DNA from 2 places in the Halalkalibacter kiskunsagensis genome. Region 2 is predicted to be linked to the other one. Evidence: riboswitches for the same ligand, from Rfam matches in the RefSeq annotation. Region 2 holds a riboswitch; the other holds the start of a gene.
What was found. Region 2 has a riboswitch for cyclic di-AMP ahead of SLH51_RS14520 (potassium channel family protein). Riboswitches for the same ligand answer to the same signal wherever they lie in the genome.
Positions count from the first base shown of each region.

Region 1: it holds a riboswitch for cyclic di-AMP, as region 2 does, so the genes downstream of both, SLH51_RS12370 (potassium channel family protein) here and SLH51_RS14520 (potassium channel family protein) in region 2, are expected to answer to the same signal.

Region 1 is NZ_JAXBLX010000018.1:87,974-97,639, reverse strand. Features, by position in the region: gene SLH51_RS12380 (NAD-binding protein) at 1-401, opposite strand, end outside; partial or broken gene SLH51_RS12375 (ion channel) at 408-599, opposite strand; cyclic di-AMP (ydaO/yuaA leader) riboswitch at 819-964, shown strand; gene SLH51_RS12370 (potassium channel family protein) at 1,026-1,691, shown strand; gene SLH51_RS12365 (TrkH family potassium uptake protein) at 1,694-3,031, shown strand; gene SLH51_RS12360 (hypothetical protein) at 3,319-3,765, shown strand; gene SLH51_RS12355 (winged helix-turn-helix transcriptional regulator) at 4,313-4,678, opposite strand; gene zwf (glucose-6-phosphate dehydrogenase) at 4,901-6,361, shown strand; gene gnd (phosphogluconate dehydrogenase (NAD(+)-dependent, decarboxylating)) at 6,492-7,403, shown strand; gene SLH51_RS12340 (glucose-6-phosphate isomerase) at 7,472-8,809, shown strand; gene SLH51_RS12335 (carbon-nitrogen hydrolase family protein) at 9,079-9,666, shown strand, end outside.
Region 2 is NZ_JAXBLX010000023.1:64,054-73,719, forward strand. Features, by position in the region: gene SLH51_RS14500 (glycine betaine uptake BCCT transporter) at 18-1,526, opposite strand; gene SLH51_RS14505 (MFS transporter) at 1,647-2,873, opposite strand; gene SLH51_RS14510 (ATP-binding protein) at 3,082-4,023, opposite strand; gene SLH51_RS14515 (hypothetical protein) at 4,027-4,206, opposite strand; cyclic di-AMP (ydaO/yuaA leader) riboswitch at 4,465-4,616, shown strand; gene SLH51_RS14520 (potassium channel family protein) at 4,682-5,347, shown strand; gene SLH51_RS14525 (TrkH family potassium uptake protein) at 5,350-6,690, shown strand; gene SLH51_RS14530 (PRC-barrel domain-containing protein) at 6,797-7,546, shown strand; gene SLH51_RS14535 (hypothetical protein) at 7,850-8,212, opposite strand; gene SLH51_RS14540 (cold-shock protein) at 8,327-8,527, opposite strand; gene galE (UDP-glucose 4-epimerase GalE) at 8,840-9,666, opposite strand, start outside.

The sequences.
Region 1 (9,666 bases), on a different contig from region 2:
TTTAAAACCTCTACAATAGTATAGATGTCTTTGTCCTTCTCTATTGCATAATTTTCAATAGCTGATACCGTTATCAACGATTTTCCATCAGCCGTAATTGGGTCAAATTCATTATCACTCGTGAAGATTAATACTGCCTTAGCTTGTTGAATATTAGCTCTTTCTAATATCGTTTTATCTGTTACATCACCATTAATATAATAAAAACGTTCATGGTCAACAGGTGATTCTGGAAGTGTATCAATTAAAAGAATTTTTGCTTTATCATCCATTTCTTTTATTTCATTCATTGAATGTTGTGCTTTATTAGACCACCCTATTATTACATAGTGACCTTCCCCTTTAAATCTTAACTTCCCACTCTTCCTCAAATTACGAAATATACCGAAGCTTCCTACAATTTTACCAATGACAATTGTAATTAAACCTATCCCAAAAAAATATAAAAATAACCCAAAAATCCTTCCCATTGTAGTTTCAGCTACGAAGTCTCCATAACCAGTTGTTGTTACGGGCGTCATTAAATACCAAAAGCCAATGAATGGACTTTCAAACATCTCTGGTTCCAGCCAATGAATAATAAAGGAGCTACCAATAAAGAAAAAAAGTGTGGTTTATAGCAGGGTTTGCTTCTTTATTTTTACAACAATTTTTATTAAATCAAAGATAAACAACACTATAATCACTCCCTTTATTAAGAATTATTTACATGTTGTGCGCCAATTATTAGAAAACGAATTAAAAATTTCATTCTATAAAAATGTATTGACAAGTATATAAAAGAGGAGTAAATTTTCTTTTATAAATATACAATTTTAACCTTTTATTCGCTTAATCTTTTTTAGAGCGGGGGAACCATTTTGGTGGTTAAAAACCATCTTTGGGGTGAATCTTACTAAGTAAGAGGGGATACTCTCAATCCCTAATCCGACAGCTAACCTCGTCAGCGTTATTTTGGAGAGAAGGGTCATTAATGGACCATTCTTTGTGATGGTCTTTTTTATTTGGGAAAAGGAGTGAAAAAAGTGGCAGAAAAAAAGAAACAATTCGCAGTTATAGGCTTAGGACGCTTTGGGGGCAGTGTTTGCAAAGAGTTATATAAAATGGGGCATCAGGTGTTAGCTATAGATAATAATGAAGCTAAGGTAAATGAGTTCGCAGCTCACTCTACTCATGCAGTGATTGCGAATGCAACAGATGAGAAATCACTACAATCCCTCGGTATTCGAAATTTTGAATATGTCATTGTTGCTATTGGTGACGACATTCAATCAAGCATATTAACAACCCTAGTTTTAAAAGAGATGGAAGTGGAAAATGTCTGGGTGAAAGCTCAAAACGCCTACCACCATAAGGTACTTGATAAAATTGGAGCAGATCGAATTATTCATCCTGAACAAGATATGGGGATTCGTATTGCCCAACATGTAACATCGGAAAAAATTGTAGATTATATCGAGTTATCAGATGAGTATAGTATCGTGGAGTTACTGGCGACAAAGAAAATACATAATTCCACACTAATAGATTTAGATGTTCGTGCTAAGTTTGGGTGTACCATCTTGGCGATTAAACGTGGCGAAGATATTAACGTGTCACCTCTACCCGATGATACAATTTATGAAAAAGATGTCCTAATTGTTATTGGACATAAAGCGGACTTAAAACGGTTTGAAGAAGAAGGGATGTAAGGATGTTAGATAGAAGAGGATTTCCACATCGCAACATTCAAATGTCACCGCCACAAATATTAGCTTTAAGCTTTTTTATCGCTATCGTTGTAGGTACTTTACTATTGAAGCTTCCAATTGCAACAACGGAGCCGATTAGATGGTTAGATGCATTATTTACGGCAACGTCAGCAACGACCGTTACAGGCCTTGTCGTACTTGATACGGGTCTAGATTTTACTGTGTTTGGACAAGTCGTTATAATGATACTCATTCAAATTGGTGGATTAGGATTAATGACGTTTGCTGTTTTAATTGTTGTTGTTTTAGGAAAGAAAATAGGTCTAAAAGAGAGAATGCTTGTTCAAGAAGCATTTAATCAAACATCTATAGGGGGAGTAATCCGACTTGTGAAAATATTATTTGTCTTTGCTATTGTTATGGAAGTGATCGCCGTTATTTTACTATCGCTGCGTTGGGTTCCAGAGTATGGGTGGGCATTTGGGATTTACACGAGTATCTTTCATGCCATATCTGCTTTTAATAATGCTGGATTTTCTTTGTGGTCAGATAGCTTGATGGGGTATGTGGGCGACCCAGCAGTTAATATTCTTATTACCTTATTGTTTATTACGGGTGGAATTGGTTTTACCGTTTTATCTGATTTATGGCATACTAAGGAATTCCATCGTTTATCGTTACATACTAAGTTAATGCTCGTCGGAACATTCGTTATCAATGTTGTAGCAATGCTATTAATATTTACATTAGAGTATGCTAACCCTGCTACATTAGGCACTTTAGATACTTTGGAAAAACTTTGGGCATCTTACTTTCAAGCTGTTACACCTCGGACAGCAGGCTTCAACTCATTAGACATTGGTAGTATGAATCCTGGAACAATAGTTATTATTCTACTGCTTATGTTTATCGGAGCAGGTAGTGCTTCAACAGGTAGTGGTATTAAACTTACAACATTTATTGTCATTGTCATGGCGGTTGTAACGTTTTTAAGAGGAAGAAATGAAACCGTAGTGTTTAAACGCACAATTAAACATCAAATGGTTATACGGTCATTAGCAATCGTTGTCATTAGTTTATTTGCGGTATTTTTAACAATATTAGCTCTGTCAATAACGGAGGGTGCGCCGTTTATTATGATTGTATTTGAAGCATTCTCTGCATTTGGGACAGTTGGATTATCAATGGGGCTGACAGGAGAATTATCAGATGCTGGTAAACTTATTATCATTGTTTTAATGTTTATCGGAAGAATTGGACCATTAACATTAGCCTTTTCTTTGGCAAAAGCACAAAAATCAAGTATTCGTTATCCAGATGGAGAGGTTTTCACGGGGTAGTGGTAACTTGATTCAATACAAGGGTATATCTTCTTATTGAAGATGTACCTTATTTTCTAATGAGTAAAACTACATTGTTGAATTTTATTCAAATATTTGCTTTTCTTTTCTCTTAATTTTTAAAAAGCAAGGTACTGTGATTTATTAGCACTCAAAAAAATTCTGAAAAGGAAATTTATAATTCAAAGAATAATTAACCATGTAAAAAGAGCAGTCAAGTCAAGCGATAATTATGGAAATGAGGTACACTTTGTTGAAATATGAGTGTATTGAAGGAAGGTGAGGGCTTGATTTCAATTGAAGAATATATTGCTCGAAGAAAAAAAGAAGATAAGATAAATGAGTTTGATTCAGAATTACGTATGGATAACATGAAGATTTGCGTTAATTATGTTTTTGAGTATTTCAATAATTATTTAGACATTACAGAAGCAGAAGAACAAACGACCTTAAATAATGAAAGAATAAACAAATACCGAAGTCAGATACAACAATACCAAATAGAAGTACAAGAGTGGCTTGTTGATATATATAAGGAATATGATAAACAACTGAACCGTACTATCGGTAATTTATTAATGAAAGAAGAATTTTTTCTGCTCAACAGTAAGGATAGTGAGTTTAGAAGCTTATCATATGATTGTTATGCACAACACAATTTGACATACTTTTCTCAAGTGGTGTTTTACATTACGTTAAACCAGAATACCGTAGAGAAATATTTGATAATTTAAGACCTTTAGAAATTATAGTGGTATGCATTTTTTTAATGTATTTGTTTAAAAGCCATTTATTGCACCACCACCTGAAAAAGAACCGTATTCTTATTTAGAGTTTCGGTGAAATAGAAAGCTGAAAAGTCTAGTCGATAGATACAACCACTTACGTCATACCTGAGTGAACCGCCGTATACGGAACGGTATGTACGGTGGTGTGAGAGGTCGGGGTTAGTCACCACTCCTACTCGATTGTCTAAAAAGGTGACGTCACCCGTTCCGGGAGCGATTAAAACTCCCTCTGTCTTTTTTGAGTTTTGGGGGACTTAGCGACATTAAAAAACCTCCCTTGAGAGAGGTTGAAGTGTTGATATATAGGCATATTCTCAATCACATGCAGGAACCTAGGAATCTTAATGAAAGTTACTGCAGATGGTTTTAGCTATTACATATTTGATTTATGTAATTTTCTCAATGCGAATCAACATTAATAATCTTGTTTTTCTCAACAGTTTTGTCTCGCATTAGTGGTGAATACGCAATTTATTTTCAAAGAGAGTTCTTTCTATTTGCTAGATTCGAGTTCTTCTTCCTGTCTTTTCAAAATAGTTTCCATATAGTTCTTACCCCATTCATACATCGATTCGAGAATAGGCATTAGACTTTCCCCTTTTTCTGTCAGTGAGTACTCTACTTTAGGCGGTACAACGGGATAAACTTCACGGTGAATAATAAGATCCTCTTCCAGTTCACGTAATTGGTTAACAAGCATTTTTTGAGTAATACCAGGTATAAGAGATTTCAATTCATTAAAGCGTTTTGTACCTTCTTTGCCTAGATGCCATAAAATTAACATCTTCCATTTACCCCCAATTACAGAAAGGGTTAACTCTTTTTCACAGTTAAACTCTTTTATACAAATACGTCCCATGCATTTAACCTCCATCTCGGTTCTAGGTAACAGTATACTATTTGATACTATATGAAAAAAAAGTGCGTACTTACAAGTAAATATTATACGCGTTATACTGATGTCTGTAAAGATGTTGAAAAAGTGATAAAGAACATAGGAGGGGATTTAATGAGTAAATTAGCTATTTCTCGCAGTGGTTATCTAGAGGAGAATTCTTTTGATGTTTCAAATATGCTGGAACTGGATTCTATGACCTTTGTTTTGTTTGGAGCAACAGGGGACTTGGCTAAGAGGAAAATCTTCTCTGCTTTATATAATTTATTTCTTGATGGCAAGATGCCTAACTCATTTTCAATTATTGGTTTAGGAAGAAGGGAATGGTCTGACTATACATTTCAAATCCATGTTGAACAGTCAATTAAAACTTTCTCTAGGCGTTCAATCAATAATTCTTTAAAAATGGAAAAGTTTCTTGATGCATTTCGGTATTGTTCCCTGGATGTAACGGAGTATGAAGGATATAAAAAATTACTTGAAACTATTGAAAGACGTGAAGAGCAATTAGGGCTCCCTGAAAACCGCATTTTTTACTTATCCGTTGCACCGGAATTTGTGGATGTTATTACGTCAAATATTAAGGACAGCGGGTTAAGCTCCAAAAAAGGGTGGAAGCGTCTCATTATAGAAAAACCATTCGGACATGATTTGAAATCAGCTTTAGAGTTAAATGAAAAATTAAGCCGGACATTTGAAGAGGAGGAGATTTATCGCATTGATCATTATCTTGGCAAGCCGATGGTCCAGAATCTTGAGGGATTAGAATTCTCTAATCCTGTACTTAAAGCGTTTATGAATAATCAGTACATTGCCAATGTACAAATCACAGCCAGTGAGACGGTTGGGGTTGAAGAGCGATCTGATTATTATGATCAGGCCGGAGCTATCCGAGATATGTTTCAAAATCATTTACTGCAGTTACTTATGGTGACAGCCATGCATCTTCCCAACAAACTCAGCGCTAGAGAGGTCGGTAATGAGAAGAGGAGAATTATGGAATTTCTTCGGCCTTTGGGGAACAAAGGTGTCATTACAGATGTTATCCGGGGGCAATACGTTTCGGGAGAAATAGATGGCAGACCGGTTGTTGGTTATAAAGAAGAGCCTGGAATTGAGAATTCTTCAACAAATGATACGTTTATTGCAGCACGTTTATGGATTGATGATGCTTTATGGAGCGGAGTCCCATTCTATATTCGTACGGGAAAAAGAATGAAGGAAAAGTTAACGCGTGTTGTGATTGAATTCAAAAATCCGTTAAAAGATCTGAATATGCTCCAGCACGATGTAATGACGCCTAATCTTTTGGTCATCCAAATTAGTCCGAACGAAGGCGTTTCACTACAATTAAATATGAAAAACCCATTAACCAATCAAATCGAGCCTATCAGTACAGAATTTTCAGCCAGTCCAAAAAATGTTCCAGAAGCGTATGAACTCTTGTTGTTCGATGCGTTGCGCGGAGATTCAACATTCTTTACCCATTGGAAGGAAGTTGAATTATCGTGGAGATGGGTACAACCAATTCTGGAATCATTTGAAGAAAACAGCCTTCCCCTTCATCCGTATCGTTCGGGTTCAATGGGTCCAGATGCTTCCTACGAATTATTACAAGAGGATGGTTTTAATTGGTGGGATTTATAAAAACTCGGAAAGGCTGAAAGTTTACAAGAAAAAGTCGATTTACAGATAACCTAGATAATGTCAAGAAAAATAGTGTACAGACAAGGGTGGAAATTGTCTTTTTATTAAATTACTTATAGGAGGGAACATCATGAAGGTTGGGTTAATCGGGTTGGGAAAAATGGGATTGAACCTAGGTAAGAATTTAATGGATCGTAAGCATGGAGTAGCCGTTTTTGATATAAACCAACGGGCTGTAGAAGAAATGGAAAAGTACGGAGCTAAAGGTACTTCTAGTTTGTTAGAGCTTGTTCAATCATTAGAGCAGCCGAGAGTTCTTTGGTTAATGGTTCCCCATACAGTTGTTGATTCAGTGATTAATGAACTTACACCTTTTTTAAATAGCGGTGACATCGTCATTGAAGCTGGTAATTCCTATTATAAGGAATCCATTAACCGGTACAATCGGTTAAAACAATATGGTGTTAGCTTTATGGATGTTGGAACGTCCGGCGGGATGGAAGGTGCTCGTAACGGTGCTTGTTACATGGTTGGCGGCGATCCTGAATCCTGGAATGTTGTAGAAACTATTTTCCGTGACACAGCAATAGAAAACGGATATTTATATGCAGGAAAAGCAGGGAGCGGTCACTTTTTAAAAATGGTCCATAATGGGATTGAATATGGGATGATGGCTGCTATTGGTGAAGGGTTTGAGGTATTAGAGAAAAGCGAATTTGATTATGACTACGAAAAAGTAGCAAGAGTATGGAACAATGGATCAGTGATTCGTTCGTGGCTTATGGATTTAACAGAGCGAGCCTTTTCTAAAGACGCAAAATTAGAAGAAATAAAAGGGATTATGCATTCTTCGGGGGAAGGGAAATGGACGGTTGAAACAGCTCTTGACCTACAAACAGCCACGCCTGTTATTGCCTTGTCCCTATTGATGCGTTATCGTTCCTTAGAAAACGATACTTTTACAGGGAAAGTGGTAGCAGCTTTACGCAACGAATTTGGAGGGCATGCTTTAGAAAAAAGTGAGAACGCAATAAGATCTTAAGATAAACAATTATTTGAAAATTATGTATATGGGTAGTGATAACATTCATATGAAGAGGAGAAGGTTTCATGACGATTTCTTTTGATTACTCTAATGCATTACCGTTTATGAAAAAGAGTGAAATTAATTATCTAAGTGAATTTGTAAAAACAGCGCACAATATGCTGCACGAAAAAAAAGGGCCAGGATCTGATTTTCTCGGGTGGGTTGATTTGCCAATACACTATGATAGAGATGAATTTGTAAGAATTAAAGAGGCTGCTGAAAGAATTCGTAATCAGTCAGATGCTCTTATTGTGATTGGGATCGGAGGTTCTTATTTAGGAGCAAGATCAGCAATTGAAGCCTTGTCCCATAGTTTTCATAACCAAATAAACAATAAGACACAAGTTTATTTTGCTGGTCAGAATATCAGTTCTACGTATATTACTCATTTATTAGAGCTATTAGAGGATAAAGAAATCTCTATTAATGTTATCTCTAAATCGGGAACAACGACGGAGCCTGCCATTGCTTTTCGGATTTTCCGTGATTATATGGAGAAAAAGTATGGAAAGGAGGAGGCAAGAAAACGGATTTATGCTACCACTGATCAAGCGAAGGGAGCATTAAAACAACTTGCTGATGAAGAAGGGTATGAAACCTTTATTATTCCAGATGATGTAGGCGGAAGATATTCTGTTCTGACAGCTGTTGGCCTCTTACCTATTGCAGTAGCTGGAATGAACATTGATCGAATGATGGAAGGTGCAGTAGAGGCTTACTATAAATACAACGATCCAAATCTTTTAACCAATGAGTGTTATCAGTATGCTGCTGTACGCAATGCCTTTTACCGTAAAGGGAAAGACATCGAGTTGCTTGTTAACTACGAACCATCTCTTCATTATGTATCTGAATGGTGGAAACAGTTATTTGGAGAAAGTGAGGGGAAGGATCAGAAAGGTCTTTTTCCTGCATCGGTTGATTTCTCAACTGATTTGCATTCTATGGGGCAATATGTGCAAGAAGGATGCCGTAATCTAATAGAAACAGTGTTGCAGGTTAGAAAACCTCGTATTGAGATAACGATTCAAGAGGATTCAGAAAATATCGACGGATTAAATTTCTTGGCCGGTAAGACCATGGATGAAGTCAATAAAAAGGCGTTTGAAGGAACAGTGTTGGCTCATATAGATGGGGGAGTCCCCAACTTACTTGTTGAACTGAACGAATTGAATGAATATACCTTTGGTGAAATGGTTTATTTCTTTGAAAAGGCTTGTGCCATCAGCGGATACCTGCTAGGTGTAAATCCGTTTGATCAGCCGGGGGTGGAAGCCTATAAGAAAAATATGTTTGCTTTACTTGGTAAGCCTGGTTTTGAAAACGAAAAGGACATTCTTATGAAACGGTTATCTAAATAATTAGTATTATAACTTCGGCTTTTATTGATGGCTATTTTGTGTATTTAGATTAGATACCTTCTGAGTAAAAAGGTTGAAATACTTATAGGATTATATCCGGCAGGGGTTAAGAGTGTTTTATGTAATAACGAAAATAAAAGAGACCATAGAGGGTCATTTATACCTTATAAGGACCTGAAGTGTCTTGATTCTCCGTATCCAGTACTTTCGTTGTTTAAAAATAAGAACTTCAAAGAAGGCATATAAAGATGTTAAGAAAGGAGAAGGCTATGAAACTAAGAGTCTCAGCGATTCAATATCAGCTACGCACGATACAATCCTTTGACGAATTTGCCAAACAAGTAGAACATTATATGAAAACAACTAAAGAATTTGGAGCGGATTTTGTCATGTTCCCGGAATTTTTCACTACTCAGCTAATGTCTATTGGCAATCAGCAAGGCAATTCTTTGACAATTCAAGATTTGCCTGATTTTACGGAACAGTATCGGTCTTTATTTATAAATTTCGCGAAGCAAACAAAGATGCATATAATTGGAGGAACTCATGTCATCCGTAAAGGTGACCGATTATACAATGTTGCTCATTTGTTCTATCCGGATGGAAGAGTCGCAGAACAGGCAAAGCTTCATATCACTCCGACGGAAGTGAAGGAATGGAACATGACCCCTGGTGAAAGCCTAGAAGTGTTCAAGACTGACAAAGGAACAATTGCCATGTTGACCTGCTATGACATCGAATTTCCGGAAATTGTTCGAATGGCGAAAGCGAAGGGGGCTGATATCATTTTCTGTCCTTCATGTACCGATGACCGTCATGGATTTCATCGTGTTCGCTACACTAGCCATGCGAGAGCC
Region 2 (9,666 bases):
GGTGCTGGCACCTCCCGCTATTTTCCTTTACTGATCTGTCCAATCCCAAGTTCTTTCGCTTCTTTATACAATGCTTTCAGAAAGCTTATCGTCATTAAGGCCATAATAATGGAAAATGGCAAAGCTGCAGCAATCATTGTGTTTTGTAATGCTTGCAGCCCACCTGTGTATAACAGCACAAGAGCTGTCGCTGAAAGCATCACTCCCCAAATCAATTTAATCTTCGTACCCGGTGAATGCGATCCATTTGTGGTCATCATCCCTAACACATACGTCCCAGAATCCGCTGATGTGATAAAAAATGTTCCAATCAAAATCATCGCAAGGATAGAAGCAAGAAATCCGAACGGAAAATGAGATAATACTCCAAACAGTGATTCTTCTGTCGCTAGCGTAGAAATTGTCGCAATGCCATCATGTTCAAGCGTAATGGCTGTGCCACCAAACGTTGAAAACCATAAGAAACCGACAATCGACGGGACAAACAAAACCCCAAATACAAACTCACGAATCGAACGTCCTTTTGATACCCTCGCAATAAAGATACCGACAAATGGTGCCCAAGCAATCCACCATGCCCAGAAAAAAATCGTCCATCCATCAATCCAGTCGCGTAAATCCATATCCGTTGGCAAAATCCGAAAACTCATCGCCGGTAAGTTTTGAATATACAATCCAATTGAGTGCGTGAATAATTCTAAAATAAAAACCGTCGGACCAACAATAAACATGACTAAAAATAACAACACCGCCAGCCCCATATTGACATTGCTTAAAATTTTAATTCCCTTTTTCAACCCAGTCCAAGCTGAGATCATAAAGAGCACCGTCACAATAAGAATGATAATAAATTGAACACCTATTGTAACAGGAACATTAAAAAGATAAGATAACCCCCCGTTAATCTGCACCGCACCAAACCCAAGCGTCGTCGCAACCCCTACAACTGTTGCAATTACTGCGAGAATATCGACAAACTTTCCCGTTATACCATTTACGTGTTCACCAAAAATCGGCTTTAGCGTTGCACTAATTAACCCACGCTCTCCATGACGAAAATTAAAATAGGCCAATACTAACGCAACAATGCCATAGATCGCCCATGCATGCAGCCCCCAATGGAAAAAGGTATAACGCATCGCATCTCTGATCGCTTGATCAGACCCGAGTTCCCCAGTTGGAGAACTAACTGCATAATGATGAATCGGCTCAGCTGCTCCCCAAAACACAAGCCCAATTCCCATCCCTGCACTAAATAGCATCGCAAACCATGTAGGTCTTGAAAATTCAGGCTTACTATCCTGCTTCCCTAACCGAATCCGCCCCACAGGACTGATCAAGAAATACAAACAAACAATCGTAAGTAACGTTACAATGATGAGATAATACCAACCAAACGACTCAGCAATAAAAGTCTGAATATTAGCTGTCACTTGTTCTAACCACTCAGGAGCGATTACCCCAACAAGAACAAGAAGCGCAAGTATGCCAACAGAAATATAAAACACACTCGTTCCTTTTTTCACCTTAAGCTCTCCTTTCTTCCAACCAAATGTAATGGTATTTTATCCTCTTCCCTGCGCTTCAATACGTCGGCATCAATGAGAGCTTAACCGACAAAAAACGGGAGGTGCCTGCCCCCCCGATTAATTCACTCCTTGTTTTTTTTCCATGTATTCGTTATTGCGCTCTGTCTCTTTGCTTCCAAATAACCCGACATAGCCTGCGACCAATCCGCCAATTGCCACAGCGGCAACGACCGCAAAGACGAAGGGAACTCCCCCTGCTGTTAAAGCAATTCCTGTCAAAATCGGTCCTAAGGTCGATCCGATATCCCTTGTAAAAAACACGACCGATAAAGCCGTTCCCCTTATTGGTGCAAACCAATTGACGACAATGGCAGCCACCATCGGAAACACCATTCCTAGCGAAACACCTGATAAATATAAGAGAGTCACAAGCAAGACAATTGATGTTGTCAGTTCAAAGAAATACAACGGAATGTTAAACAACATTGCCGTTACCACCACTCCGACTAATCCAATAAAAAGAAGCCATTCTCTTGAAACATGAGATAATAACCATCTGGATATATTCGTACCGGTAAACACGCCTAACGGAATTGCCATAAATACAAACCCCGTCCAATTGGCATTAATTTCAAAAAAATCAGCTAGCAAAAACCCAATGTTTGTATGATAACTTAAAATAATAAACGATGCCCCTGCCCCCGCTATACAAATCATAATGAACTTAGCATTTTTGATTGTATGTACCGCTTTTTTAAAAGAAAAGCTTTGAATTTTCACATTGTCAGCTACGTTTAAGTTCTTATACAAGAAAACCGTCACGGTCACCGACCAAATCGCCAAAAACAAGAAAACAAACCGCCAATCAAGGAAAATTCGCATCACCGCTCCAATGGCCGGCCCTGCCGCCGCCCCCATACTAAAATACATTTGAAACACGGTAAGGGCTTTGTCTCGACCTTTCTCCTCATACATATCAGTAATTAATGCGCTTCCACATATGCTCGCCGCTGATATACTAAGCCCTTGAATTATGCGAAGGACAATCACCCATTCAATCGTTTGTGCAAAAAATATCGCAAAGCTACTCACACTAAAAACAGATAAACCAAGTAACAATACATTCTTCGCTGGATACCGGTCCACAACGGGACCATAAATAAGCTGAGCGATCGCTTGAGCAATCGTGAACCCGGCAACTGTAAGCGAAATTTCTAAATTGGATGCCTGCAACTCATCTCGAATCAAAATAATACTTGGGATGAAAATCAACTGTGACAACGTTGTTAACATTCCCGCCAATGATAACAAATGAAGGTTAGCTCTGTTATTTGGTTGACTCATAATATACCCTTCTATCTAAATTTATTTATACATTCACTATTAAGAATGCCGAAAACTTCAAGATTTTTTTTCCATATACTAGTATGTTATCACTCGATCCTTTATCAAGACAGGGTAAGCATTCGACAAACTTCGGGCGGTGCCTGGTACGGAGAGGAGAAAAGGAGAGCCACCATTTGTGTGCTCTCCTCACTCATTATCAATGATGTTACATAAGCGGCAAACTGACCGTCACCCTTGTCCCACTTTCTAAATTCTCAAGGCGCATTGCGCCTTTGTGCTCTTGGATGATTCGTTGCGATATTGATAAGCCAAGTCCTGTTCCTTCTTCTTTTGTTGAAAAAAACGGTTCACCTATTCTTCCGATGATCGATAATGGAATGCCAGCCCCATTATCGACCACTTCAATGACAGCTTCTTTTTCATTTCGGATTTTAACGTAAATCATTACTTTTCCACCTTCATCACCGGCTGCTTCAATTGCATTTTTCACTAAATTAATCATGACTTGTTTTATTTGCGACTTATCTACATCCACGTATAACATAGTCGATTCCAATGAAAGCGTAATGTCTACATTATGCAGGGTTGCTTCATTTCTCATAAATTCAACCGTCTCATTCACAATATCATTTAGATTGGAGTTCTCTCTTTTTGGCGCACTTGGTTGCGTCGCCATGAGAAAGTCATTCACGAGTTGATTCATTCGGTCCATTTCACTTATGACAATATCGCGAAATTGATTCTCTTTTTGGTCTTCAAATAAAAATTGGACAAATCCTCTTACGGATTGCATTGGATTTCGTAACTCATGTGCCAATCCAGCTGATAGTTGCCCGAGCAAGGATAATTTTTCAAGACGAATCAATTTATCATCAAACTCATCATAACTTGACTTTGTTGCGTTTTCGATAATAACGGACACAACCGATGATAAACGTCTGATCGTCTCTATTTCTTGTTTCGTAAAAGCATATGGATTTGGATCGATCGCACAAACGGTGCCAAACAACTTTCCATTTGAAAGGTAGACTGGCATGCCAAGGTACGATCCAATATTGGCTTCATATATAGCATCAAACACACTAGCTCTCGCGTCTTTTTTTGTATCATGTATTATTAACGGTTCCCGACCGTCACAAGGAATCAGACTTCATATCGAATGGTCTTTAGGTAATTCCATGCCCTCTTCCAAGGAACAGCCATTTCGATTAAACACTTTAATCACTTTAAATGTTTCTTCAATATGACTGACAAAAAGTGTTCTTGCTCCAATTGACTGACTCGAAAACCACAACATATCTTCCAACGCCTGTTCAAAACGACTCGTCACAACGATCCCCCCTAAAAACAAAGCAAACCAATTACAATGGAGCTTTCTCTCTTTACTCAAATAAATAATTAAAAAACAATTACACTAGCCTACTATCATCTTACCAGTAAAATCCCTTGTTTTCCTGTGTAAAATGAACCTTCTTTTTCGATGTGTGCCTAGCACCTCCCGATATTCGACAAACTTCAGGGCATACTAGGTACTTGACACATAAATCAAAGAGGAGTAAATTCTCCTTATCATACAAAATACATGTTAACCTTTTATTCGCTTAATCTAAGTTTTTAGAGCGGGGGAACCAAATGGGATGGCTAGAAATCGTCCTTGGGGTGAATCTTACTATGTAAGAGGGGATACTCTTAAGTCCCTAATCCGACAGCTAACCTCGTCAGCGTTTTTTTTGAGAGAAAGGGTCTTATACAGGACCATTCTTTACGATGGTCTTTTTTATATGCAAAAAAAGGAGTGAATATAAATGGCAGATAAAAAGAAGCAATTTGCTGTAATTGGTTTAGGACGATTCGGAGGAAGTGTGTGTAAGGAGTTATACAATATGGGACACCAAGTGTTAGCCATCGATATGAATGATACAAAGGTGAATGAATTTGCAGCATTTTCAACGCATTCGGTTATTGCAGATTCCACTGACGAAAAAGCATTGCAATCTCTAGGGATCAGAAATTTTGAATATGTCATCGTAGCCATCGGTGATAACATCCAATCAAGTATTTTAACAACACTCGTTTTAAAAGAAATGGAAGTTCCAAATGTTTGGGTCAAAGCACAAAATGTTTATCATCATAAAGTTCTTGACAAAATTGGTGCAGACCGCATTATTCATCCTGAGCAAGATATGGGAATTCGGATCGCTCAGCATTTGGCCTCCGAAAAAATTGTTGATTATATCGAGTTATCAGATGAATATAGCATTGTCGAGTTGCTCGCGACAAAAAAAATCGATAATCGTTCCCTCGTTGATTTACATGTTCGAGCAAAATATGGATGTACTATATTAGCCATCAAACGCGGTGAGGATATTAATGTTTCTCCACTGCCGGATGACACGATTTATGAAAAGGATATTCTTATTGTGATTGGTCACAAAAACGACCTTAAACGATTCGAGGAAGAAGGTATGTAACGATGTCTCTTTTGACAAAAGGCATGTTTCATCGAAAAATTCAAATGTCACCTCCACAAATTTTAGCGATCAGTTTTTTAATCGCAATTGTGATAGGTACCTTTTTATTAAAGCTTCCACTTGCAACAAATGAAGGCATCAGTTGGATCGATGCCCTTTTTACCGCAGCTTCGGCGACAACGGTCACAGGTCTTGTTGTCGTTGATACAGGAGAGACGTTTACCGTCTTTGGTCAAATTGTCATCATGCTTTTAATTCAAATTGGCGGTCTAGGATTAATGACGTTTGCTGTTTTAATTGTTCTAGTTTTAGGCAAAAGAATTGGATTAAAAGAGCGAATGATCGTCCAAGAAGCATTAAATCAAACATCTATTGGAGGCGTTATACGACTCGTTAAAGTCTTGTTACTGTTTGCTATTGTTATAGAATTAGTAGCCACTATTTTCCTATCATTCCGCTGGGTACCTGAGTATGGCTTTGCATTTGGCGTGTACACAAGTGTTTTCCATGCGATTTCCGCCTTTAATAATGCCGGGTTTTCGCTTTGGTCTGATAGTTTAATAAGCTACGTCAGTGACCCCGTTGTAAATATTCTTATTACCTTATTGTTTATAACGGGCGGAATTGGCTTTACCGTTCTTTCTGACTTGTGGCATACAAAAGAATTTCATCGTTTATCGCTGCACACGAAATTAATGCTTGTTGGTACACTCGCCATCAATATTGTTGCCATGTTTTTGTTTTTTTCACTCGAATATACAAATCCTGCGACTTTAGGGGCTTTAGATTTTGGCGAAAAGCTCTGGGCTTCCTACTTTCAAGCTGTTACGCCTAGAACAGCAGGTTTTAATTCACTAGACATCAGCAGCATGACAACTGGCTCGATTGTCTTTATGCTTTTGCTGATGTTTATTGGAGCAGGTAGTGCATCGACAGGCAGTGGGATTAAAGTGACTACTTTTATTGTCATTGTGATGGCAGTCTGGACATTTTTAAGAGGAAGAAATGAAACGGTTGTGTTTGAGAGAACGATAAAAAATCATATCGTCATCCGTTCCTTAGCGATTGTTGTCATAAGCTTATTTGCGGTGTTTCTTTCGATCTTTGCGTTATCCATCACCGAAAACGCTCCTTTTTTAATGATTGTCTTTGAAGCATTTTCTGCATTTGGCACCGTTGGGTTGTCAATGGGATTAACAGGAGACCTATCTCCTATCGGGAAAGAAATCATCATTGTCTTAATGTTTATTGGGAGAGTTGGACCTTTGACATTAGCCTTTTCCTTAGCAAGAACGCAAAAATCGAATATCCGTTATCCAGACGGAGAAGTTTTCACAGGGTGAAAATCGGGAGGTGCCAGGCACTTCCCGATTTTTTTCAATCCGATGTTTACTTCCTTCAAAAAAAGGTTATCTAACAAGTAATTCAACTTTAAAGGAGGAGTTCATCATGCTTTACAAAGCTAGTACTATTCAATCTTGTACCGTACAAGCAACAGACGGTGAATTAGGAAAAGTGAAAGATTTGTACTTTGATAGTGAAAAATGGACGATCCGTTATTTAGTTGTTGATACATTAAAATGGTTACCAGGAAAAAGAGTGCTCGTTTCTCCCGTCTCTTTCGACAATGTCGAGTTAGATGATAACAACATTTCGATTTTTTCATCAACAGACCAAATAAAAAACAGCCCTTCAGTAGAAGAGCATCAGCCAATCACTCGTATAAAGGAATTAGAGCTTCATAACCATTATGGTTGGTCACCATATTGGGTTGGCGGCGGTTTGTGGGGACCTGGCAACCTCCCCCTCCTATCCACGAAAGAAGACGAGCAATATGTATCCCAGTTAGAGGATGACCAATCCTTTTTAAGAAGTGTTAACGAACTGAAAGGACAAGTATTTGGCTATGCCGTCAAAGGAATCGATCATGATGAGTTAGGAACGGTCGTTGACTTTGTCATTGATGATAACTCGTGGGTGATTCATTATCTCATCGTCGATACAGGCGATTGGCTGCCAGGAAGAAAAGTTGCCATTTCTCCTGAATCCATTGACTCCATCAATTGGGTGGAAAAAGACATTATGATCAATCTAAAAGCAGAAGAAGTAGAAGAACACTCAACGGAAACAGATTCCGTTCTGGAACTTGAGGAAATTCCAGTCGATAACTTACGAACAAGACACCTGTTAAATAAATAAGATTGTTATTGCAAGGCCACTGAAAAAGGTTGCTTTTTACCTTGTTCAGTGGCCTTTAAGCAATGAGTGTAGCCGTTGCCTTTGGTGTTAGAAGTGTCTCACACCTTAAAGCCTGCTATGAGTGGGTTTCTCAATCCGCGGGCGCGCAACGTGCGGAGCCATTGCTTCTTCCTCGGTAGACTTTTTCAGCGGCCTTTGCTTACACACATCGACCAAAATTCAAATTGGTGACTCAATGAATTGATTTCATGAGTCACCTTTATTCTTTGATAATTACCCCTGACCAAGATTCTCCAATACAAATTACGAATACTTACCAAAAGTTGTAAATGGCTTATACGGCTGTCGATACGTTTTCTTTCTTTGATTGCTTGTTTGGATTAACCGATGAGCTTTTTCTAGAAGGGAGATCTCACTTTGTTGAAGGGGTTTCATATGGCAGACTTTATTTCTAATGGTAATCGTTTGACGTAGTAGTTTGTAATCATTCAGTGTGATGGGGAGAAGTTGATACGTTTCAATGTGGGTCAAGATGTTTGCATACGTATCATTGACATATAGATGCTGTTGCCGGTTTATCTTTTTAAGTAAAAGATTTTTCAAATTCGTTTCGATGTCATATAAAAGCGAATACGCCTCTAGTAACATGTTTTTTTTATCTTTCATATCTACCCTCCCATTTATTTAGATCGTACTATAATTTTATTTCTACAGCTTGGACCTATATTCCTTCTAAAATTTGTAAAAAAGAAAGGACTCTGTAATAGAGTCCTTCAGTCATTACGCTTTGTTTACGTTTGTAGCTTGAAGTCCACGTTGACCTTGCTCAGTGTCAAATGTAACTTTTTGGCCTTCGTCTAAAGATTTAAAACCTTCGCCTTGGATAGCTGAGAAATGTACGAATACATCATCTCCACCTTCAATTTCGATGAAACCGAATCCTTTTTCTGCGTTAAACCATTTTACTGTACCTTCTTGCATGTGTGTTTCCTCCTAATGTGGCTATAGCCCACAATTTATTACTATTATTGCTCAATTAGATATCAAAGGCGAAAAGTTTAAACTCTTCTTCTTTCTTACAGACCGAACAAAAATAATTCTTATTAAGCTTAACAGATAGCATTTGGAAAAGCAAATACTATTCATGAAAACGGAAACATTTCTTAAAATAATAGATGAGTGGTAGAATTCAAAAAAGAAGAAACGGCCTATTCATAGTCGAAGACATGAGGCGTTTCCCTTCTTTTTCTGTGCTAAAATCGTATGTTCGTTCAGTTATTTTGTTACACAAAATCAATCATCATATCCATTCGGATGGTTCCGATGCCAGTTCCAAGCGTGCGTCACCATCGTGTCCAAACGAGAATAATCTGGATTCCAGCCGAGTTCTGTCCGAGCCTTATTAGAAGAAGCAATCAAAACGGCAGGATCTCCTGTTCTTCTTGGGGCTGTGAGCGACTTAATATCGATGCCGGTAACAGCTTTGCACGTTTCAATGACTTGTTTAACAGAAAAACCATTGCCATTTCCTAAATTATAAACACCACTTACACCTTCACCCTCTAACCGTTGCAAGGCAAGATAATGAGCTTGCGCGAGATCGAGAACATGAATATAGTCGCGAATACAAGTTCCATCTTCAGTCGGATAATCATCTCCAAACATGCTCACATGTTCTCTTTGTCCTAATGCCACTTGAAGAACGATGGGAATGAGATGAGACTCTGGTTGATGATCTTCGCCTATCGAACCTTCTGGGTCTGCACCTGCAGCATTAAAATAACGAAGACAAATCGATTTTAACCCATATGCTGCGTCTGCCCACTTCAGCATTTTTTCAATCGCTAGCTTCGTTTCGCCATATGGATTTGTTGGGATTGTAGGGAAATCTTCCGTAATCGGAACCGATTCCGGCTCACCATACGTAGCTGCTGTTGAAGAGAAAACAAACTTCTTCACCTCATGTTCCACTGCTTTTTTGATTAATTGGTAACTGCCGATCACATTATTTTCATAATACTTTAAAGGGTCTTTCATGCTTTCTCCGACAAGCGAATCCGCTGCAAAATGAATCACAGCCGAAATTTCATTTTCGGTGAAAATTTTATCTAAAAGGTCCG